Regions from separate parts of the Shewanella sp. Arc9-LZ genome, predicted to be linked through region 2. Evidence: predicted binding sites of a transcription regulator. Region 2 holds the regulator's gene; each other region holds the start of a gene.

Region 1 (5,961 bases), 1.2 Mb from region 2:
GGTCGTCAACCTATAAGTACTTTAGGACATGCGGCGAATGAATTACACGCGGGTGATGTGGCTATTGTCGGTGCGGGTTGTGGTCAATTAGAGTTAATGACGCTCAAGGCCGCTAGAATTGTTGCACAAGCTGAGGCGTTGGTGTTCGACAGTCTGGTCAGTAGTGACATTTTGACGTTAGTGACGCCAACTTGTCAGCGTCATTTTGTGGGTAAACGCTGTGGTCAGCAGAGTAAAAAGCAAGACGACATTAATGCCTTATTGCTGACATTAGCGCAGCAAGGATTAAAAGTGGTGCGATTAAAGGGCGGCGATCCGCATATTTTTGGTAGAGGTGCAGAAGAAGCACTTTACCTTGCACAAAATGGTATCCGTTCGCAATTTATTGCTGGTGTTACCGCGGCGTTAGGTTGTGCATCAAGTACCGGAATTCCATTAACGTATCGTGGTATGGCTCGCAGTGTTACGCTGATCACCGGCACCAAAATGACCGATGCCGATAATGCAAATGCACCTACGCAGTGGCAAGCATTATTAGCAGCGCAATCAACCTTGGTGTTTTATATGGGTAAAGAACAAGCGGCAAGCATTTCAATTGGATTACTCGATGCTCAAAGTGCCGCTAATCTGCCGGTAGCATTTGTTACCAATGGTGGAAGACCGAATCAAATTGTTACTTATGCCACAGTCGCTTCTATGGCCGATGCCGCGTTAACCATTAAAGACTCTGGGCCGACGTTAATCATCATTGGTGAAGTGGTGTCTGTTGGTCAACAGCTGAATGCTTTGCTTGCCGATATTGATGTCGCTGCAACACAAACCTCATTTGAATATGGGCGTGAGGCTTTATATGCCTAAAATTGGTGAGTTAACGCTGACATCCGTGGATGAGTTTGACTTTCGTTTGCTGATAAAAGCATTAGGTAAGGGCGAAAAAGGCTCACGTGCATTAACGTTTGATGAGGCATGTTTGCTGCTTGAAGGTTTTGCCAAAGGAAAAGTATCGCGTGTGCAAATGGCCAGTGCCATGATGCTCATGCGCGTGCGCGGTGAAACGACTGAAGAAATAGCAGGGATGGTGGCGGGCTTACGTCGCACTGTCGATAAAGGTTGGCATTCGCTGGCAGTAGATATCGATTGGCCAGTATATGCGGGCAAGCGCGAGCAGTTACCTTGGCTTCTACTCGTTGCTAAGTTATTAGCGAAACAAGGTGTTCGGGTGATGTTACACGGTGACAGCCAAGCGTTACCTCATCGCCGTCATGTTGAATCATGTTTAGCATCACTTAATATTGCGTGTTGTACATCATCACAAATGGCCAAAGTGGCATTACAGTCAGATAATATTGTTTATGTCCGAGCGGGTGACTTAGCACCAGTGTTAGATGAGTGTCGTCAATTACATCAAGAATTAGGTCTACGCAGTTTGATTCAAACCGCAGCGCGTTGCATGAACCCAACTAATGCACCAATAAGCCTTCGCAGTTATTTTCACCCTGGGTTAGATGCGGTACACCAAGGAATATGCGAAATTTTATTTGAGAAAAGCGAATATCACGCCGGCAGTGTGGCTATTTTTAAAGGCTTACAAGGTGAAACCGAGTGTAATCCAAGAGTGGCTACCACGATAACTGTCGTCAACGGACAGACAGATAATATAGCGGTATCGAGCTTATCTATCCCTACGTTATTAGAAGGCTTTTCTGGTGCAAAAGTGGGTCAAGCTGAATTATCTAGCGACATTCTTGCGCTGTTATGGCGCGAAAAAGAGCCTTTTTCTGCTGATGCGCTGACATCATTAATGTCGCGCACCATGATTGAGCAGGCGCTTAGCAGTATGACGGCAACGTTGGCTGCAGTATTGTTATTACTTAACCACAAATTAAATACAGCGATTATTCCACAGGAATCAATTTCACCAGAATCAATTTCACAAAAATCAAATTCACAGAAGATTATGGCAGCGGAGCAAGCCGTTTACTTGAGTCAACAATGTTGGGCAAACCGCTTCAGTTCAACAGACAATCCATTAGCCAAATGGCTGAACGAGGAGTGGTTATGCGCAGTTTAATTTTTTGTGACCTGAGTTTTTCAGCTGTGCCAGTGGTCGATTGTGAAGTTGTAAAGTACCAAGCTTGTTTGGCAGCGTTTGGACATGTCACGGTGTTAACTTCTGTGAGCCAAATTGAGCAACGATTACATCAACAAACATTTGATACCTTGTTGATATTAACCGACACATTGCACGCTCAAATCCAAGGACTTATTCAGCGTACATTAACCAGTAAGCCAATGGTGATAGTTGTCAATGCCAAAACATGGCAGCAGACAGCATTAACCGAGTTACTTGATTGCGGTCGCATCACTTTTATTCCTGAGATGTTAAGTGTTAATCGTTTAACCAGTGTCATTAGTTTGGCCCAAGCACGTTTTAATGCTGCGAGTAAAACACTCGCCGAATTTAAGAAACTGGATGATGAAATCCGCAGTATAAAACTACTTAGTCAGGCCAAGCTTATCGTTATGCAGCAAGGGTTCGATGAAACCAAAGCGCACCAGATTATTCAACAACAAGCGATGCAAAAAGGTTTGTCATTAGCTCAAATGTCAGCGCAAATTATTGCTATTGTGACTCAGCATCATGGTAAGTCAAAATCACTAAACACCGCAGTGAACAACGATGGTGCGCCTCACTTTGGTGCGGTTGTGACCAAGATGGACAACAGTAGAGCGTTTAGTAAAGGCTGTTGATTTTTTAAGGCTAATAAATCAATAGTTTAAGTCTTTTTTGTAGTTGGCATAGAGCCTGCAAACAATACATATAATGAATAAAGTATCAGATTGACGATAGTGTGAATGGCAGCAATTAACGGGGTCGTTTACCTCAACAATTTATTTTAAAAATTTGGATCTCAACAGGCAATGGCGCCAACTCCTTAAGCGGAGTTGGCGCCATTTTGCTTTTTACGGTCCAAGGCATGAAGGAGTTGGATATGGCAGTCTCAAAACCCAAGTTAGTGGTCGTTGGTAATGGCATGGTTGGTCATCATTTTATTGAGCAAGTGTGCAGTTTAGGTCTCAATAAAACGTTTGATGTGCACGTGTTTGGTGAAGAGCCGCGTCCAGCTTATGACCGAGTGCAGCTGTCAAAATATTTCGAGACCGGTAGCGCCGATCCACTGATGTTAACCAGCGCGCAAGATTATCAAGATTGGGGCATTACGCTTCACTTAAACACACCTATTACGGCAATTGATATTGCCGCCAAAACGGTGACTAGCGCGCAAGGTGATCATTATTCTTATACCCGCTTAGTGCTTGCAACGGGATCATTTCCATTTGTGCCACCGATACAAGGTAACGATCGTGCTCAATGCTTAGTGTATCGCACCATTGAAGATCTTGAATCGATTCAGGCCGCAGCTCAAAACAGTCAAGTTGGGGTGGTTGTTGGTGGTGGACTATTAGGTTTAGAAGCCGCCAATGCCATGATGCAGCTCGGGGTAAAAACCCACGTTGTTGAGTTTGCACCACAATTGATGCCCGTTCAGCTAAATGATAAAGCGGGTGAATTACTGTGCAGTAAAATTGAACAGCTCGGCGTGAGTGTACATACTTCAAAAGCCACCACTGCGATTATTGACGGTGAAACGGCAATGCACCGAATGACCTTTAATGATGAGTCTTATCTTGAAACTGACATGATTGTGTTTTCTGCCGGTATTCGTCCACAAGATTCATTAGCTCGAGTTTCAAATATCTGTATCGGTGAACGTGGCGGCATTGAAATTGACGATTACTGTTTAACCTCAGCGCCCGATGTTTATGCCATCGGTGAGTGTGCGTTATGGCAACAAAAAATATTTGGTTTAGTTGCACCTGGTTACCAAATGGCCCGAGTGGTCGCTTCGCATATTGCTTCATTAACATCTAATAGCGTGTCGCAGTCATTTACCGGCGCAGACATGAGTACCAAACTTAAATTATTGGGTGTTGATGTGGCCGCTATTGGTGCTAGCCGTGGTTTTGATAACGCACAGTTTGTTGAGTTATCTGATAACCAAGCGGGTATTTATAAAAAATTATGGTTAGACGAAACCGGTAAATTTTTAAAAGGTGCAGTGCTGATTGGTGATAACAGCGATTACAGCCGCTTGCTTGATAGCTATTTGTCTCAAGACGAGATTGAAGGTTCCGCAGTTGAGTTATTGCTAGCCGGTGCAGAAAACGAAGCCGATTTAAAAGACACTTCTATAGTGTGTTCTTGTCATCAAGTAACCAAGGGCGACATTGTTGGGGCCGTGACCGCTGGCAACCATAAAATCGCCGAGATTAAAGCATGTACCCGTGCGGTATCGGGTTGTGGTGGTTGTGCGCCGTTAGTTCAAAAAATTATTGATCAAACCTTACAAGCTGCAGGACTCGATTTTAATGCCGGAATTTGCGCCCATTTTGATCATGACCGACAAGCCTTGTATCACTTATGCCAAGTCGAAGGCATTAATGATTTTAATACCTTAATCACTCAGCATGGAAAACCTTCAGCTAGTGGTCATACATATGGCTGTGATATTTGTAAACCTGCCGCCGCGTCCATATTTGCTAGCTTACAAAACCAATATGTGTTGAATCAAGATAGCAGTCATGTGCAACTGCAAGACACCAATGATGCTTACTTAGGCAACATCCAAAAAAACGGCACTTACTCTATTGTGCCGCGAGTCGCTGGTGGTGAAATTACCCCAACTAAGCTGATAGCCATGGGCCAAATTGCCCAAGAATATGACCTCTATACCAAAATAACCGGTGGCCAACGTATTGATATGTTTGGCGCAACGTTATCGCAGCTACCCGAAATTTGGAAAAAACTCATTGATGCTGGTTTTGAAACAGGCCATGCCTACGGTAAATCATTGCGCACGGTAAAATCCTGTGTTGGCAGCACTTGGTGTCGTTACGGGGTGCAAGACGCCGTTGGTTTCGCGATTGATTTAGAAAACCGTTACAAGGGCTTACGCAGTCCACATAAATTAAAATTTGCTGTGTCTGGATGTACTCGTGAATGTGCTGAAGCACAAAGCAAAGATATTGGCATTATCGCAACCGACAAAGGTTGGAACTTGTATGTTGCTGGCAATGGCGGTATGCGCCCCCGTCATGGTGATTTGTTTGCCACTGATTTATCCACTGAAGATCTCTATAAATATATCGATCGCATTTTGATGTTCTATGTCAAAACTGCAGACAAATTACAACGAACCTCGACTTGGATGGATTCATTAGAAGGTGGTCTAGCGTATTTAAAATCAGTTGTTATTGACGATGCGTTGGGGATTAACTCGACCTTAGAGCAGCAAATGGACCATATTGCCGCGACATACCAATGTGAGTGGAAAACCAGCCTTGAACAACCGGCCTTTTTGGCGCGCTTTAATGAGTTTGTTAATCCAAGTGATGCGCCAGAAGCAGATACCAGTGCTTACCAACGAATTCGTGAGCAGCGTTTCCCGAGTATTAAAGACGCAGGGGCAGGAACGATAGCTATTAACGATATTACAGACGATGCAGCACAACTCGCTGTGGAGGAATTAGCATGATTTGGGTCAATGTGTGTAGCGAAGCAAGCATGCCAAAAGGCACCGGAATAGCGGCTTGGGTTGCAGGACGTGCGGTTGCCATTTTCAATTTAGGGGATGACGGTTTATTTGCCCTTGATAATGTAGATCCTGCCAGTGGTGTGAGTTTATTGTCCCGAGGACTTATTTGTGAAATCGATGGTGAGCTTTGTGTTGCTTCGCCGCTTTATAAACAACATTACCGCTTGGATAGTGGACGTTGTATTGAAAATGTTGATTTAGTGGTTAAACCATTCGAAATTAAAACTGAACAAGGCAATGTTTTTGTCTTGGCTCAGTCATAAAGGGGTGCAATATGAGTGCTGAAAAATTTAATATTTTCTGT
Region 2 (5,961 bases):
TTCGCATTGATTTGAGCACTTTCTTGTAAACATCATCGGGTAAACTGCGAAGAATATAGGCCATGTCATCTGTATCCATGCCTATTGTGGCCTGGGCAAGCTTCTCTGGTGTCATGCTGCTAATAAGTGAATCTTTAAGCTCTTCACCTAATTCGTCAAGAATTTCCCCAGCATATTGTTGGTCAATGAGTTGCCATAACACCTGACGATTTTTGGGCGGTGATGATTCGAGAATAAGGGCGACATCGTTAGGTGACATGGTATGTAGCATGTTACGGGCATGGACAAACAGACCACTGTCTAGTGCTTGAACAAGTTGATTGAGACGTTGTTCTGTTATCTCATTGTCTAGGTACTCTTTACCCATATATCTACTTCCTATTCGTCATACTTATATTATTCAGTATGTCATTATTCTGGGTTTCTCAGGTTGTACAGTTCAAGGCGTATAAATGCAGAAATAGCTGTCTTTACGTAAGACAATGAAATGCAGAAATAGAATACTTAAATGACTTCTGCGGTGAAATTCTGCAGCAGCCAATGCTGCTTTACATACTATAGACGAACCACGTCACGGAAACAGAGTTGCACTGGATCCGTTGCTAGAAGCGGTAATGTCTTTATCATGTTAAACGCCAACTCCCGCAGAATGAACTGATACTAATGAGATTGGTATCAACTGCGAGAGATAAACCTAAGGGCTAATATTTTTGAGGGACTGATGTCTACTGGTGATCATCAATGTCGTGACAGTTTGGTTAGTATGGCCTAGTCATTTAGAGGCCGCATAAAATAAGGACGACGGTGGCTTAAAGCATGAGTAACTTGCAGCTATTCACACATTACAGGCTATTTATAAATTCAATGCGATTAAAAAATTAACAAGATTCATCAAATTTAGCATTAATGAGATCACACACTGCGTTTAATGCTACTTCAGCATCTGGGCCTTGAGCTGTCACCGTAATCATTTTACCGATACCACTTTCAAGCATTAATAGCCCAAGTACGCTAGCTGCGCTGGCGTTTTTTTCGCCTTGAGTTAAGGTGATGTTAGCATCAAAATCCGCCGCTAACATCGCGAGTTTTGTGGCGGCACGGGCGTGTAAGCCCAATTTATTTGAAATGGTCACTTGGCGTTCAAGTTTGATCATTGACGCGATCCTATGCTCACTTAGTTATTAGTATCACTGATATTTAATTCTCTGTGGCGAGCATTAACCGTGTGTTTACTGCCTTGTCGAAATCGTTTTGCTAATTGATCTGCAATATATACCGAACGGTGCTGACCACCAGTACAACCAATCGCGATGGTAAGGTAACTGCGATTGTTACGTTCTAAATGCGGCATCCAAGTTTCAAATAGGTTTTCAATTTGCCAAATAAATTTATTAACTAATGGCTGACGACCTAAAAATTCTTGTACGGGCTCGTCTAAACCCGTAAATGGACGCAGTTCTATTTCCCAATGTGGGTTGGGTAAAAAGCGTACATCAAACATAAAATCTGCTTCTGTCGGCATGCCGTGTTTAAAGCCAAAAGATTCAAAGTTAATCACTAACTCTTTATCAACACTGCCTAATAATATTTGCCTAACTTGGTCGCTTAATTCGTAGATATTTAGCGCAGAAGTGTCGATATAGTGATCAACAATTTTTGCGATAGGCTCAAGTAAACGGCCTTCTAGTTTTATCGCTTCTTGCAGTGAAATATGATTTTTAGATAACGGGTGTAATCGACGTGTTTCGCTGTAACGTTTAAGCAATACTTTGTCATTGGAATTTAAAAAGAAACTGATAATTTCAGTGTCATTCTCAAGTAGTGCCAATTGGTCTTGAAGCACTTTACCTTGTTCTGCAATGTTACGAACATCAACGCTAATCGCAACCAAATCATTACTGCCTTTAAGCTGGGCTAATAATGTGCCAATGAGTGGTAAAGGCAAATTATCAACACAATAATATCCTAGGTCTTCTAATACTCTCAGGGCAACGGATTTCCCTGAGCCTGAACGTCCCGATACTATAACTAGTTTCATGCAGTAATAACCTGATAAAGTTCTGTTGCGTCGTGAGTTTTACGAAGCTGTTTCAATATTTGCTTATCGCTTAACTTTTGGGCCATGCTCGATAACGTGCCTAAATGTTGTTGGCACTGGTCTGCAGGTACTAACAAAGCAAATAAAAGATCCACGGGTTGCTTATCGATTGCATCAAAGGCAATGGCTTCTTCACATTTAATAAATATCGCGATAGGGTGATCGATGGTCGTTAATCTACCATGAGGTATCGCAATGCCATTTCCTATACCTGTGCTACCCATTTTCTCTCTCGCTAACAGGCTTTCAAAAACCTCTTGCGAAGACAGGGTTGGGTACTGGGCAGCGACTAAATTGCTGATGAGTTCCAGTACTTTTTTCTTACTGCCCGGTGTGGCACAGGTAGTGCATTCCGGCTGCAGAATGGTACAAAGTTCCATCGTTAGTGTTTTGTATTCTTCTCTTTGTGTTTAATTACCTGACGGTCGAGTTTATCGATCAGGGCGTCTATTGCAGCATACATATCAGTACTTTCTGACATTGCAAAAATTTCTGCGCCATTAATGTTGATTTTGGCTTCTGCTTTTTGTTGTAATTTTTCTACATTGAGCACAACGTGTACATTATGGATCTGATCGAAGTGTCGTTCAAGCTTTGAAAATTTACTGTGGATGTATTCACGTAAAGATTCTGTTATTTCGACATGACGTCCAGTCAGACTTATTTGCATAAAAAATCCTCCATTGCCTAGTAGGTTATAAACTCTTACGTTGGTTTGAGGGCGGGATCATCATTGCTTCACGGTATTTTGCTATCGTACGACGAGCAACGTTTATGCCCTGTTCTGCCAGAAGCTGAGCCATTTTACTGTCACTCAGTGGTTTTTTCTGGTTTTCTGCGGCAACCAGCTTTTTGATAAAAGCACGAATGGCCGTTGATGAGCATTCCCCGCCATCGTCAGTACTGACATGGCTAGAGAAGAAGTATTTTAGTTCAAATAAACCTCGAGGGGTGTGCATATATTTTTGTGTGGTGACTCGTGAAATGGTCGATTCATGCATTTCTACAGCTTCAGCGATATCATTGAGCACCATAGGCTTCATGGCTTCTTCGCCATATTCAAAAAAGCCTTGCTGAAATTGCACAATGCAATTTGCCACTTTAAGTAAAGTATCATTACGGCTTTCAATACTTTTAATAAACCATTTAGCCTCTTGCAGATGGCCTCGAATAAATTGACTATCCGACGGGTTTTTACTGCCTCTAGCCATGGCTGCATATTGCTGATTAACACCAATTTTAGGCATGTTGTCTGGGTTTAACTCTACTACCCAACGGCCATTTTTCTTTAATACTGTGACATCGGGAATCACGTATTCATCATCCATGGGGGTAATTAATAAGCCCGGACGAGGATTGAGTGTCTGGATTAGAGTGATTGCGTCACGTAACTCATTTTCTTTTAGTTTTGTTTTTCGCATCAATAATCTGAAATCACGGCCAGCAATTAACTCTAAATAGCCTTTAATTAACAAACGGGCATTATCGATATGGGGTGTGTCGTTAGAGTATTGCGCTAATTGAATAAATAGGCATTCACTTAAATCACGTGCAGCAACACCCACAGGGTCAAAGTGTTGAACGCGTTTTAATACCGCTTCAACCTCATCGAGTTCCACATTTTCATCACCCATGGCTTCGAGAATATCTTCGGTACTTTGGGTTAGATAACCGCGTTCATCAATGGCATCAATAATGGCGGTGGCAATGGCGAGATCTGTGTCTGAAAATGGAGTGAGATTTTTTTGCCATTCTAAGTGTTCGTACAAACCTTCAGTAGTTTCACCTTGAAAGGGCATGTCGTCATCGCGCATGCTTGCACTGCCTGAACCTGACATAGGTGAGGCTGTGTATACTTCATCCCATGTGGTATCCATGGCTAAATCATCCATGGTTTCTTTGGTCATGGATTCTGCTATGTCGACGGTGGAAGTGTCTTTTTCGACATTAACAATACTGTTGTCACTAAAGTCTGTATCCGCTTGGTCGCGGTTTTCTTTTAAGGAGTCTTTTGCTTCAGAAAACTCATCTTCTATTTCAAGCAATGGATTTGAATCTAATGCTTGTTGGATTTCCTGCTGTAGCTCCAATGACGATAATTGCAGTAAGCGAATGGCTTGCTGCAATTGTGGGGTCATGGTTAAGTGTTGACCCATTTTAAGTTGGAGTGACGCTTTCATTTACCGCTTATCCCTAGATGATTTTCCATAAAAATGACAATCTCGAACTGTAATAGATTGCCATAAACATCAATGACATTTAACGTTGTTTAGGTATCGTTCAATGAAATGAGTTAGCTAGACTAAAAGGCCAGTAAAGTAACTATAGCTTGAATTGTTCACCTAAGTACACAGCTCGAACTTGTTGATTACTTAATATCTCATCTGGTGTGCCTTCGGCAATTAAATTACCCTGGCTAACGATATAGGCTCGCTCACAAACGTCTAGCGTTTCACGTACGTTATGGTCGGTAATTAATACCCCTAAACCGCGGTTTTTAAGTTGTTGGATGATTTTTTTAATGTCGATGACCGAAATAGGATCAACACCAGCAAAGGGCTCATCAAGCAAAATAAATTTTGGATTAGCAGCTAAAGCGCGCGCAATTTCAACACGACGACGTTCACCACCCGATAACGACATGCCTTGGCTGTCGCGTATGTGAGTAATGTGGAACTCTTCGAGTAGGTGCTCAAGCTGTTCAATACGTTGGTCTGTGCTGAGCTCTTTGCGAGTTTGCAGTACGGCCATTATGTTGTCGTAAACGGTGAGCTTGCGGAAAATACTGGCTTCTTGTGGTAAGTAACCTATACCTTTGCGGGCGCGCAAATGCATTGGATCGGCAGTAAGGTCGTCATCGTCAATCAATATTCGGCCTTTATCGCTTTTTACTAAGCCGACAACCATATAAAAGGTGGTGGTTTTGCCTGCACCATTGGGGCCTAAAAGACCGACAATTTGGCCGGTTTTAACCGTTAAACTCACATCTTTAACAACTTGACGAGCTTTATAGCTTTTAGCTAGATTTTCAGCGGTTAAGGTAATTTGGGTCATGGTTTGATCTGCTTGTTAACAGGAATTTCAGGGAGTTTTTGCTTTGGCGCCGACTCGTCTTGGAAATTCTCTGGTTGAATGATGGTGATTACCCGATCTTGCCCTGTACCAGTACTTTCGGCAATCAGCTCTTGAGCACTGATGTTGTACTTGATTTTATTACCGGTAACCTGGCTACCTGATTGATCCAATTTGGCGTTGCCAGTCAATGTGAGTGTAGTGGTGGCAAGGTCATAGCTAATTTCGTTAGCACTTGCGGTACCAATTTTACCGTCATCTAATTCTTGTGAAAATGTAGCCGGGGTGCCAGTAGCAATTAATCTCTTACTGGTGGTGTTTTCAGGGGTAAACGCCCGTAACTGATCTGCATTGATATTAATCGTGCCTTGGACAATCGTTACCGGACCATTAAAAACAATTTGATTATTCTTAATGTCGGCAGACTGACTGACTGAAGCGATTTTCAATTCTTGTTTCAGATCCCCTTGTTTCGCTATGGCAGGCAAACTCAATATACAAAGTATGCTACTTAATAACATAACATTGGCGCGAGTGTGGAGACGATTAATGTGGCTCATATGTTCCTTCTACCTGGCTTAGTAGCGATAATTTTTGCGAATTCAAGTCAGCATGTAGGCCTAAACCTTGAATAATAAACCCTTTACCTTTGATGTACACCATCTCTTGTGAGGATCCTATCATAGTGGTTAAATCCACCGTAATAGCTTGGGTACTCAGTGACTGCAGGGGTTCTTCTATATCAATGGCATCAATAATAACATTATTTTCTAATGTGACTTTGCTGGTAT
Region 3 (5,961 bases), 2.2 Mb from region 2:
AGGTTTGCAGTTGCAGATTAACCACTAAGCCATTATTGACTTTGAATCCTGACTTTCGTGCTAAGCCAACATTAGCCTTTAATCCCGCAGCTGAAATAACACAATCGACAATATGGGTATTACCACAACTGAGTGTGGCACAAATACCTGATTCAATTTTGTTTAGCGAACTAATGGTACGGCCAAACTCAAATACAACACCGTTATCGACCATCTTCTTTTGTAAAACACTGGCGACTAAATCTGGCAGCATGGTTGCCATCACGCCGTGACTTGGATCAACCACCACGACGTTTTTACCGCTGCGATTAAGATCCATGGCTATTTCAGTGCCGATAATACCCGCTCCAATAACCAAAACACGTTGTGCATTTTGTAGTTGCAGCTGCGCATTATTAAACTCACTAAGACTGTTTAAGGTGACCACACTGTCTGTTGCGTTACCAAGCATTGATGGCACAAAGGTTTTTGCTCCTGTTGCTAGCACCAGTTTTGTATAAGGGTAAGCAACACCTTCAACAAACACCGCTTGCTGTTCACTATCAATGCAATCAACCTTGGTAAAAGCATGCAGAGTAATATTATTCTCGGAGGCAAACTCTTGTGCAGTAAGGCGGATTAAGTCCGCACTGTTTTGCTTGTTACTAAATACATGGCTCAAGTCCGGTTTATTATAATCGTGGCCTTCATCAAGGGTGAACACGGTTATCGGTAAATGCTTATCTGTGCGTCTAATGGTTTTGATTAGTTGGTATGAGCCAAAGCCGCTACCGATGATAATGATGGGTGCGCTCATGATGCTTTCCTCTCAGCGATAGGGACAAAAACATCTTTGCCAAGGCCGCAATCTGGGCAAAGGAAAAAGTCTGGCACTTCGCTCCACGGTGTACCTGGTGTTACATCTTGATTAGGCTCACCCAATACTGGCTCATATACCCAATTACACACAGTGCAGAGCATATTTTGTGAATCACTCATTGCCGTCGCTGTTGTACATGTCGGTTTGGTTGCTTGAGTTGCTTGAGTTGGCTTAGTGGTTACAGTGGCTTGAGCGCTCTTAGCTAGCGATGCCGGTGAAATGGATTTTACATTACTTAAATCATGCCATGCCCAGCTTTTAGCTATCTGGCGACCGTGCTCACGGCATTCGCGCATCGCTTTACCATCTGGTCGCCATTTTGCTTTTAAGCCGACAATGGTTTCAAATCCGGCATCTGTAAGACGGGTGTGAATACGGTCAACGGCGCCGCCGTTCCAGCCATAACTTCCAAATGCTCCGGCTTTTTTATCTTTAAAGCGCAGGCCTGTGATCTCTTCTAGCATTCCCGCGACTTTCGGCATCATGACATTGTTCATGGTTGATGAGCCTACCAAAATACCTTTGGAGCGGAACACGTTGGCTAATATGTCATTTTTATCATGACGGGCCACGTTAAACACTTTAACCGACACAACAGGGTCAACGTCGTGGATGCCTTGAGCAATGGCATCGGCCATCATGCGGGTGTTATTAGACATCGAATCATAAAAAATGGTGATTCTGTCTTCCTGATAGTTATCTGCCCATTGCAGATATTGATGAATAATCTGTGCTGGGTTGTCGCGCCACACTACGCCATGGGCGGTAGCAATCATGTCAACGGGCAGGTTAAAGCTTAGCACCTCGTTAATTTTGGCGGTAACCAGCGAGCTAAACGGGGTTAAAATATTGGAATAATAGCGTAAACATTGATCCATCAATTCAATTTGGTCTACTTCGTCATTAAACAAATGCTCATCGCAGTAATGCTGACCGAACGCATCATTGCTAAACAACACAGCATCTTCCGTTAAATAGGTCATCATGCTGTCAGGCCAATGCAACATAGGAGTTTCAATGAACACCAGCTGCTTACCGTTACCAATGTCTAAGGTATCGCCGGTTTTAACAATATTAAAATTCCACTCTGTATGGTGATGTAAGCCAGTAATAGAGTCGATAGCATTTTCGGTACAGTAAATCGGGGTATTGGGAATTTTAGCCATTAAAGCCGCTAAGGCACCTGAGTGATCTTCTTCCGCATGGTTAATGACGATGTAATCAATCTTATCGAGATCAATTTCCATCTCAAGGTTTTGGATAAATTGCAGGCTGAAACGATGGTCAACAGTATCGATTAAAACATTTTTCTGTTCACGAATAAGGTAACTATTATAACTGGTGCCTTTGGTGGTTTTATATTCAGTACCATGGAAGTCCAATATTTCCCAGTCACGTTGTCCAACCCAATCGATGTTATTTTTAATGTGAATTGTCATATGTACACCTGTAATAAATTAGAAGTTAAAGTTGATAGAGATATTTCAAAAGTTAACTTCGTTATTGCAGAGTGCATGCCAACTGTTTATCTTATTGATTATATGCAGGTAATGTATATTTAGTGAATTTTATTGGTGTCATAAAGACATGCTGTATATTGTCAATATGACGCTAAGTTGTCATATTGACTTCTTGTTGTGTTCTAAAACGACATTATTGATGAAATGCCAATCACAGGCTTTATCGCTATTTATCAGCTAATACAAACTGAGATAAATGCTTGCTTCAGTTGCATTTTGTAATGTAATTGTTATTACATTAAGCTAAGGCTATTCACTAGAATACGATAACCACGAAATTTACTGAGCTGTTTATGTCGTAAAATTTGTATTAATTCAATCCCTTTGGATGTCAGATGTAAAAAGGATGTTAGATGATAGATTTTAATAATAAAGGTTTTTTCAAACTGAAGCAGAATTCTGATTTTGCAGACAAAGCCCGCGATTTACTTATCGATGATGAACGAGTCATTGATTCATATAAATCCATGCGTGATGGTGTCATTTTTACCAGTAAAAGAATTATCGCTGTTAATGTTCAAGGCATTACAGGAAGTAAAAAAGATTTTACATCTTTGCCTTACAAAAATATTGTCGCTTACTCAATTGAAACATCGGGGACATTCGATCTCGATTCCGAACTAGAAATATACTTTTCAGCGATAGGCAAAGTTAGGTTTGAGTTTACTGGTAAGGCCTCAATGCTGGAGATATCAAAAATAATCTCAGGTTATTTATTATAGGTCTGCAAATGCCGCTATTGTCAATAATTGCTTAATAAATTGATAATTTCAACAAACGAACCATTAAGGTTTAATCTGTTGTAAAATATGAGTTTAGTCTAGAATTTAATGCTGAAACTGAGGAGTGTTAAGTGGGTCGTTTCGTCAGTTATCTGGCGTCGAGAAAGACTAAAACGTGAGGTGTAAAATTGTAAATATGGCTAATGTTCAAATCAGAGTGTTGCTGATGAGTGATTGGGAAATCTATAGAAGGTTACGTTTATTAGCATTACAAGACTCGCCAGATTCGTTTGGCTCGACTTATGAACGAGAAGCTGAATTTACCGACGAAGAGTGGATTTCTCGTCTTAATGCAAGCAATCGAGCAAAGCATGCATTGCCACTGATCGCTGAACTTGATGGCGTCGCTGTAGGCTTAGCATGGGGACAGATCCATAGTTCTAGTTCTAGTCCTATGAATACTGATGCTGCACATGTGTATCAAATGTGGATGTCACCACGCGCGCGCGGATATGGACTTAGTAAGTTATTACTGAATAGCATTATTGATTGGGCCAAAAAATCTAATCGAAAAGTCGTTTGCTTAGAGGTTACTATTGCTAACGAGGCCGCTGTTAATCTCTATAAATCAATTGGTTTTGTTGCTGTTGGTGAAACACAGACTCTACGAGAGGGTAGTGCATTACTGACTCAAACCATGATACTGGAGTTATGTGGTTAATAAATGAGTCATGTTCTCAATAAAATCGACGTTTTCAGCAAAATAGTTTTCAGTAAAATCGTTTTCAATAAAATCTAGGTGACACGACTCACTTTTAGGGTATTGTCGCAACGGTTTAATTAACCACGTTTCGCTCATTAACTGAGTGGCTTTTACAATGGAGTGTAAAAATGAATGAATCTCAAGCAGATAATATTATCCAATCTTATGAAACGGATAGCATTACCGCTTTACGTTCAGATTTAGATAAACTGAGACCCAAACCATATACTTGGTTAATCCAATGGCTGATGTGTTTGGCGACTATTGGCGCTATTTTATATATTGCAAAAGTAGACCTATTAGTAGAACAAAATTTTGTGTGGTTGCTACTGTTATTTGTCGCGATTGGCTTTAGCCATCGAGATGATTATTTAGCTCATAAACGTATCGATTTGGTGATTAAACTACTCGATAAAAATGCATTTCATAAACGGTCATAGTTCAAAAGGAAGCCTTGGCACATGGATATTATGATTGATGATTTACAGGGCTCTGGCGTGGTTGAGTTACTGCAAGCACATTTGGCTGACATGTATGCAACATCGCCACCGGGTAGTGTTCATGCATTAGATATTGAAGCCTTAAAACATCCATCAATTACTTTTTGGTGTGCCAAACAAGGTGACATAGTACTTGGGTGCGTAGCGATAAAACAGTTAACGCCAACCCACGGCGAAATTAAGTCTATGCGAACGGCTGCAATGGCGAGAAACCAAGGAGTAGCATCGGCATTGTTATCGCACATATTGGGCGTAGCTAAGTCTTGTGGTTATCAGCGGTTGAGTTTGGAAACTGGATCGATGGATTTTTTTGCGCCAGCAAGGCGTTTGTATGAACGACATCAATTTGATTACAGCGGCCCATTTGCGGACTATGAACTAGATCCTAATAGCTTGTTTATGACAAGATTAATTGAGTAAATTGATTTGTGATAAAGGTAAAGCCTAGCAAAGCGCTAATTTATGAAATGTGTAAGCGACTATTACTCTTCTTCATTATTTTTGGCATTGCCATCGTAATATTAATGACCCCAGAAGGTGAGTGTGTAGCATTTTTTAGCCATAGCTTGTGCACAGGAAAAGATAAGTGGGTTATTGTAAAGTGGATTTTTTTGTTTGATTCATTGTTACTGGCACACACAGCTTTGCCTGTTTTGCATTACTTAGCGCTAAGATTTTTAATTAAGCATAAAAACTGACCTCTAAATGGGTTTTGAAAAGCTTAATGATTTACAACCTTTCTATCATTGATCTAAACAAGCCAAACTCAGTTATAGCATTGGCATAACTGAGTTTGGCTTGTTTTATATTAGTGCTGCAGTTTCCAGACAAAGCGTTATTAGTACTATGCCTAGCAGGCTTGTTCACTCTCAACAATTTTTTGAATATCGTGCGGGTGTACTTTAACGCAAATGCCATTGGCCTTAAATGCGATAGTTGGGTTAGCAAGGCGCTCTTTATCACCTTTTGGCGAACTTTGTTTAACCTTAATATCACTGTTTTCGTTACTACCTGCAATAGTACTACCTGCAATAGTATTACCTGCAATAGTATTACCCGCAATAACATCAGCCAGTAGTGGCACTTTTTCAATAAGCTCTGCGACGAGTTCATCACAGGTTTGTGCCTGTGATGGGAACACTAATTCGATATGCTCCCAACCTTCAACCGGATAAGATTTGTCAGATGGAAAGGGCAGTTCAACACATTGAATTTTCATCGCACCGATAACTAATGGTTCGGCTAATTTAATGATTAAAATCGGCCGACCGTTGATGATGTTATTAGAGATGATTTTGCCGTGTTGACTAAATTCATCGACGAGTAACTGCGCTGTTTGATTATCGTTCACCCGCAGAGCAGCATGATCACAATTCAATGCTAAGTTGTCTAAACCTAACCGATGAATAAACGCGCTAATGCGCTGGCTAAAGCCTGCCCAAGTATGTTGTAGATGTTGGTAATTCATTTAATAACCCAAGAAACAAAGCAAAAAATGGTATGGTTGAGATTGAATAAGCTTATGGCCATATTTCAATCGGTGTACCAGCATCAATCATTTGCCACAATTCATCCATTTCTTTGTTGGTGACGGCAA
Region 4 (5,961 bases), 2.1 Mb from region 2:
TGGTTGAAGATACCGACAGGGCAACCGGTTACGATATGGTGTTGCTAGAAGAGATAGCAGCCTATTTTCGTGAAGTGCGTAAAAAATACGTCCGTTTTGAAGGTGCACTAAAAGGCATTGATTCACGTATTTTACGTGCTCAAGTACCTGGCGGCATGCTAACCAATATGGAAAATCAATTAAAAGAGCAGGGCGCAGCAGACAAAATGGATGCCGTGCTTGAAGAGATCCCGCGGGTACGTGAAGATCTTGGTTTCTTACCTCTCGTTACCCCAACATCGCAAATTGTTGGCTCACAGTCGGTGATCAATGTGCTGATGGGTGAGCGTTACAAGTCGATGACCAAAGAGACCGAAGGTGTACTAAAAGGTGAATATGGTGCGACGCCAGCGCCAGTTAATGCAGAACTACAAGCCAGAGTGCTAAAAGGCGAACAGCCAATTACGTGTCGCCCAGCCGATTTAATTGCACCAGAATTAGATAAATTACGTGTCGAGCTTGCCGAAGCCGCCAAAGAGCAGGGCTTTAGTTTAGCTGCAGAATCAGATGACGATGTAATGACTTATGCGTTGTTCAATCAAATTGGTCTTAAGTTTCTTAAAAATCGCGGCAATCCGGATGCGTTTGAACCTGTCCCAAGTGCAGATGATTTACAAGTGAAAGCCGATAAAGGCCCACAAACCTATACCGTCGATGTCGATGGTCAACATTTTGTGGTCGAAGTGAGTGAAGGTGGTGAGATTGGTCACATCGCGCCAGCATCAGCTGCACCTATTACGGCAGCGTCTGCAACGGTCGCCTCAGCGCCTACGGGTGAGATTAAGTGCACCATGGCCGCGCCGTTATCGGGAAATATTTTCAAAGTGTTAGTCAGTAATGGTCAAGCGGTTAAAACCGGTGAAGTGATCATTATCCTGGAGGCGATGAAAATGGAAACCGAAATTCGTGCTCAACAAGATGGTGTTGTAACTCAGTTAGCGGTTAAGCAGGGTGACAGTGTAACTGTAGGTTCAACATTGTTGTCATTAGCATAAGAGGTCGAAATGGAAGGATTATTGGCTTTTTGGGCTGAAACGGGTGTCGCTAACTTTACTGGTGGCCAACTGCTAATGATGGCTGTTGGTTGTTTATTGTTATTTCTAGCGGTAATTAAAGGATTTGAACCGTTATTGTTATTACCTATCGGATTTGGCGCCATATTAGCCAACATTCCTAATGCAGGTTTTACCGATGAAGGTGGCTTACTGTATTACGCTTACCATGTCGGGATTGAGACTGGGGTATTCCCATTGCTCATCTTCATGGGGGTGGGTGCATTAACTGATTTTGGTGCGCTAATTGCTAACCCTAAAACACTATTGTTAGGGGCTGCGGCGCAATTTGGGATTTTTGCCACTTTACTTGGTGCTATTGCCTTAAATTGGGTACCTGGGTTTGAGTTTAGTATGCAAGATGCTGCAGCTATTGCCATTATTGGTGGAGCAGATGGTCCAACGGCAATTTTCTTAGCCTCTAAACTAGCGCCTGAATTGTTAGGGGCGATTGCTGTTGCTGCATATTCATACATGGCGTTAGTGCCATTAATTCAGCCGCCGATCATGAAACTGCTAACCACTAAAGCCGAACGTGAAATTAAAATGGAACAATTGCGTGAAGTCAGTAAGAAAGAGAAGATTATCTTTCCACTGATGGTGCTAGGATTAACCATTTTATTTTTACCTGCAGCAACCCCATTAATTGGCATGTTCTGTTTGGGCAATTTAATGCGCGAATCGGGCGTAGTGGATCGTTTATCGAAAACGGCGCAAAACGAGTTAATCAACATAGTGACTATCTTTTTAGGTCTTGCTGTTGGGTCTAAGCTATCAGCAGATCAATTTCTGCGTATCGAAACGCTAGGTATTTTAATCCTTGGCGCGGTTGCGTTTAGTATTGGTACTGCTTCTGGGGTATTGATGGCTAAATTAATGAGTAAGCTCTCTGGCGGAAAAATTAACCCACTTATCGGTGCAGCAGGCGTTTCTGCTGTGCCAATGGCTGCACGAGTAGTGAATAAGGTAGGTTTAGAGGCTAACAACCAAAACTTCTTACTCATGCATGCTATGGGACCTAACGTAGCAGGTGTGCTAGGCAGTGCTGTTGCTGCAGGTGTTTTGCTGGCAGTACTAGGCTAAAACTTACCAGATGATTCAAAAGCCAATGCCTTTGCGTTGGCTTTTTTGTTTTTATCTACTGGTACAAAATTACTTATACCTCTTTTGATGCATATTGGTGCACTTAAACTGTTTTATTGCACTGTCGTAGCATTACGTTACTTAATTGTTAAAATTAAAGTTATTTAAAATCAACCTGTTAATGTTTTGGCATGAAAAATGGATAGCAAAGGTTGTATATTTGATGAGCCATATCAAGTCTTTTTAGACAGTACAGGTTATCAATTTTACAACTAACTGACTGATAAATAATATTTAATAAATTCAATTTTAGCAAAGGCGCTATCGAGATATTCCTAAATGGATATCCGAAGCGCCTTTTTTTATTGTCAATTTTCATAATGGGGAAAAATATGAACTGGAAAATATCGTTAACTCAGCAGATTAAGTCTTTATTACTGGGGGTCAGTATTGGGGCAAGTTTGTGTATCAACACTGTAAGTGCCGAAGTGGGCTTTCCTGAAAAAGAAGAGCTCAGGTTTGGTTTTATCAAATTAACTGATATGGCACCTATTGCGGTTGCTTATGAAAAAGGTTATTTCGAAGAAGAAGGTTTATACGTCACGATTGAAGCGCAGGCAAATTGGAAAGTGTTACTCGATGGTGTGATTGATGGTCGATTAGATGGGGCCCACATGTTAGCGGGTCAACCTATTGCTGCAACAATTGGTTACGGTACTAAAGCGCACATTATTACCCCATTTTCGATGGATTTAAATGGTAACGCAATTACGGTATCAAACGACGTTTGGGCCAAAATGAAGCCGCACATTGCTAAACAGGCAGACGGTTTTCCCGTTCATCCCATTAAAGCTGATGCATTAAAGCCCGTAGTAGAAGAATTTAAAGCGGCTGGTAAGCCATTTAATATGGGTATGGTGTTTCCGGTTTCTACACATAACTATGAATTGCGTTACTGGTTAGCCGCTGGTGGGATTCATCCTGGGTTTTACGCACCTCATAAAGGAGATACATCAGGGCAGATTGATGCACAAGCTTTGCTGTCGGTAACTCCGCCCCCACAAATGCCCTCGACACTGGAAGCGGGCACAATTAATGGCTATTGCGTTGGTGAGCCCTGGAATCAGCAAGCTGTGTTTAAAGGCATTGGTGTACCTGTGGTGACCGATTATGAAATTTGGAAAGATAATCCTGAAAAAGTGTTTGGTATTACAGCCGAGTTTGCCGAAAAATATCCAAATACCACTATACGCCTTACTCGTGCGTTGATCCGCGCCGCTAAATGGTTAGACGACAATAACAATGCTAACCGCCCAGAAGCGGTAAAAATACTGTCTCAATCTAATTATGTTGGTGCTGACTATGAGGTGATTGCTAATAGTATGACGGGTACGTTCGAATATGAAAAAGGCGATAAGCGCGCGGTTCCAGACTTCAATGTATTTTTTAGGCATCACGCAACTTATCCATATTACTCAGATGCGATTTGGTATTTAACTCAAATGCGCCGTTGGGGCCAAATTGAACAAGATAAATCTGACGATTGGTATAAAGACATCGCCGCAAAAGTCTATCGTCCAGATATTTATGCTAAAGCCGCGCAATCACTCATCGACGATAAGCTCATCCCCGCAGCTGACTTTCCAGATTTCAGTAAAGAAACCGGTTTCAAAGCACCGCAAACTCACTTTATTGATAACTTAGTTTATGACGGCAGCAAGCCTAATGCTTACATTAATTCATTTGTAATTGGATTAAAGCAAGGCGACAAGCTGTAACAACCCGTTAAGGAGTCTTGGATGAACAGTCTTTATTCTATTGCACAAAATCGCTTAATTGAACGAGGCAACATGGCAGTTGTTATGCTGAAAATAGCCGAGTTAAGTAGGGCGATACTATTACCGTTTATCGGCATTGCGATATTTTTAGCTCTGTGGGCGGTGACAGCTAATAGTATTGAAACCTCTCTAGGTAAGTTTCCGGGACCGGTTGCTGTCGTGTCGCAATTTGACAATTTGTATCAGGAGCATATAACTGAGCGCGAAAAGGCCGAGGCTTTTTATCAACGTCAAGAAACACGAAATGAGGCGCGTGTTGCTAACGATCCAAGTTATGTCGCCAAAGTACGTGCTTACACAGGTAAAGAAACTTTTTGGGATCAAATTGTCACTAGTCTAATTACCGTCATGAGTGGTTTTATCTTAGCGGCCATTATTGCTATTCCATTGGGGATTTGGATGGGGTTAAGTCGCAGTTTGCAGGCAGCAATTAACCCCATTATTCAAATTTTTAAACCCGTATCGCCACTCGCTTGGTTGCCTTTAGTTACCATGGTGGTCAGTGCGCTGTATGTCTCGCCGGATCCGCTAGTGTCTAAATCATTTATTAACTCCATGCTCACGGTCACCTTGTGCAGTGTTTGGCCAATGATTATCAACACTACAATCGGCGTGACGAGTATCGACAGCGACCTCATCAATGTCAGCAAAGTATTGCGGTTATCGGCAATAACCCATGTGCAAAAAATCGTCTTACCAGCATCTATCCCAATGATTTTTACCGGTATGCGCTTATCCCTAGGGGTCGCGTGGATGGTATTGATTGCCGCGGAAATGCTGGCGCAAAATCCGGGGCTTGGAAAATTTGTTTGGGATGAATTTCAAAATGGTAGTTCTGATTCATTAGCGCGAATTATGGCCGCGGTGGTTGTTATTGGCTTTATTGGCTTTTTATTAGACCGAGGCATTCTGGCCTTACAGCATTGGGTATCTTGGGATCAATGAGGGTAACAACATGAGCACATTTTTAGAGATTAGCGGCGTTGATATGGTTTTTCCCACGCCTACAGGATCTTTTACAGCGCTTAAAGACGTGAATTTGAAGATAAATAGAGGCGAGTTTATCTCTTTGATTGGTCACTCTGGTTGTGGCAAATCGACCGTACTGAATATTGTTGCAGGTTTATACCAAGCCAGCTCTGGTGGGGTCATTTTAAAAAGTACTGAAGTTAAAGCGCCAGGACCTGAACGGGCGGTGGTATTTCAAAATCATTCGTTACTCCCTTGGTTAAGTGCCTATCAAAACGTTGAGCTTGCTGTAAAACAAGTGTTTGCTGGCAAGATGAGCAAAACAGAAATGAAACAGTGGATTGAACATAACCTGCAATTAGTGCAGATGGATCATGCTATGCATAAACGTCCAGGAGAGATTTCTGGTGGAATGAAACAACGAGTCGGTATTGCAAGGGCGCTTGCTATGCAACCGGAAGTGTTGCTGATGGATGAGCCATTTGGAGCATTAGATGCGTTAACACGAGGACACATGCAGGACTCGTTAATGGAGATCCAAAGTCAGTTAAATAATACCGTGATTATGATTACCCACGATGTAGACGAAGCGGTGTTGTTGTCTGACAAAATTGTCATGATGACCAATGGTCCAGAAGCCACAGTGGGTGAAATTTTAACAGTCGACCTTCAAAGGCCAAGAAACCGCCTAGCGTTAGCTCAAGATACTGAGTACAACCGACTGCGTTCTGAGGTACTTAAATTCCTGTATGAAAAACAACGCAAGATAGAATCACTGTCAGCAACAAAACAAGTATTTAAAATGCAAGATAAATCACAGACACCAATTAATGAAGCCGTTAAAGTAAGCAACAGTTAGTTTGCTAGTCGCACTGTTACGCTTTACAGCGTGTTGATAACTTAACTTAAAATAACTATTTGGGATGTAAGATGAATAAAAAACTGCTTGCGAGTCAAGTTGCGGATAAGGCTTGCCTAAA

Evidence for each region. Region 2 encodes sigma-54, which starts transcription at its own class of promoters, with help from an activator protein. Its sites were predicted from a motif close to GTTGGCACGNNNNTNGNNT; they were not measured.
Region 1: the regulator sigma-54 is predicted to act here: its motif matches at 2,794-2,812, upstream of nirB (nitrite reductase large subunit NirB).
Region 3: the regulator sigma-54 is predicted to act here: its motif matches at 2,363-2,381, upstream of norV (anaerobic nitric oxide reductase flavorubredoxin).
Region 4: the regulator sigma-54 is predicted to act here: its motif matches at 2,360-2,378, upstream of GUY17_RS05730 (CmpA/NrtA family ABC transporter substrate-binding protein).

The regions. Positions count from the first base shown of each region.
Region 1 is NZ_CP048031.1:2,998,067-3,004,027, reverse strand. Features, by position in the region: gene cobA (uroporphyrinogen-III C-methyltransferase) at 1-858, shown strand, start outside; gene GUY17_RS12840 (glycosyl transferase) at 851-2,071, shown strand; gene GUY17_RS12835 (ANTAR domain-containing response regulator) at 2,059-2,751, shown strand; gene nirB (nitrite reductase large subunit NirB) at 2,994-5,597, shown strand; gene nirD (nitrite reductase small subunit NirD) at 5,594-5,920, shown strand; gene GUY17_RS12820 (NarK family nitrate/nitrite MFS transporter) at 5,932-5,961, shown strand, end outside.
Region 2 is NZ_CP048031.1:4,168,774-4,174,734, reverse strand. Features, by position in the region: gene mgtE (magnesium transporter) at 1-367, opposite strand, end outside; gene GUY17_RS17960 (HPr family phosphocarrier protein) at 879-1,154, opposite strand; gene rapZ (RNase adapter RapZ) at 1,175-2,038, opposite strand; gene ptsN (PTS IIA-like nitrogen regulatory protein PtsN) at 2,035-2,478, opposite strand; gene hpf (ribosome hibernation promoting factor) at 2,481-2,768, opposite strand; gene GUY17_RS17940 (RNA polymerase factor sigma-54) at 2,794-4,278, opposite strand; gene lptB (LPS export ABC transporter ATP-binding protein) at 4,421-5,152, opposite strand; gene lptA (lipopolysaccharide transport periplasmic protein LptA) at 5,149-5,730, opposite strand; gene lptC (LPS export ABC transporter periplasmic protein LptC) at 5,717-5,961, opposite strand, start outside.
Region 3 is NZ_CP048031.1:1,932,850-1,938,810, forward strand. Features, by position in the region: gene norW (NADH:flavorubredoxin reductase NorW) at 1-796, opposite strand, end outside; gene norV (anaerobic nitric oxide reductase flavorubredoxin) at 793-2,298, opposite strand; gene GUY17_RS08270 (PH domain-containing protein) at 2,733-3,101, shown strand; gene GUY17_RS08275 (GNAT family N-acetyltransferase) at 3,298-3,822, shown strand; gene GUY17_RS08280 (hypothetical protein) at 3,811-3,960, opposite strand; gene GUY17_RS08285 (hypothetical protein) at 3,993-4,304, shown strand; gene GUY17_RS08290 (GNAT family N-acetyltransferase) at 4,326-4,784, shown strand; gene GUY17_RS08295 (VOC family protein) at 5,215-5,832, opposite strand; gene GUY17_RS08300 (murein L,D-transpeptidase family protein) at 5,885-5,961, opposite strand, start outside.
Region 4 is NZ_CP048031.1:1,324,521-1,330,481, forward strand. Features, by position in the region: gene oadA (sodium-extruding oxaloacetate decarboxylase subunit alpha) at 1-1,034, shown strand, start outside; gene GUY17_RS05725 (sodium ion-translocating decarboxylase subunit beta) at 1,044-2,174, shown strand; gene GUY17_RS05730 (CmpA/NrtA family ABC transporter substrate-binding protein) at 2,555-3,952, shown strand; gene GUY17_RS05735 (ABC transporter permease) at 4,025-4,957, shown strand; gene GUY17_RS05740 (ABC transporter ATP-binding protein) at 4,968-5,840, shown strand; gene GUY17_RS05745 (alginate export family protein) at 5,912-5,961, shown strand, end outside.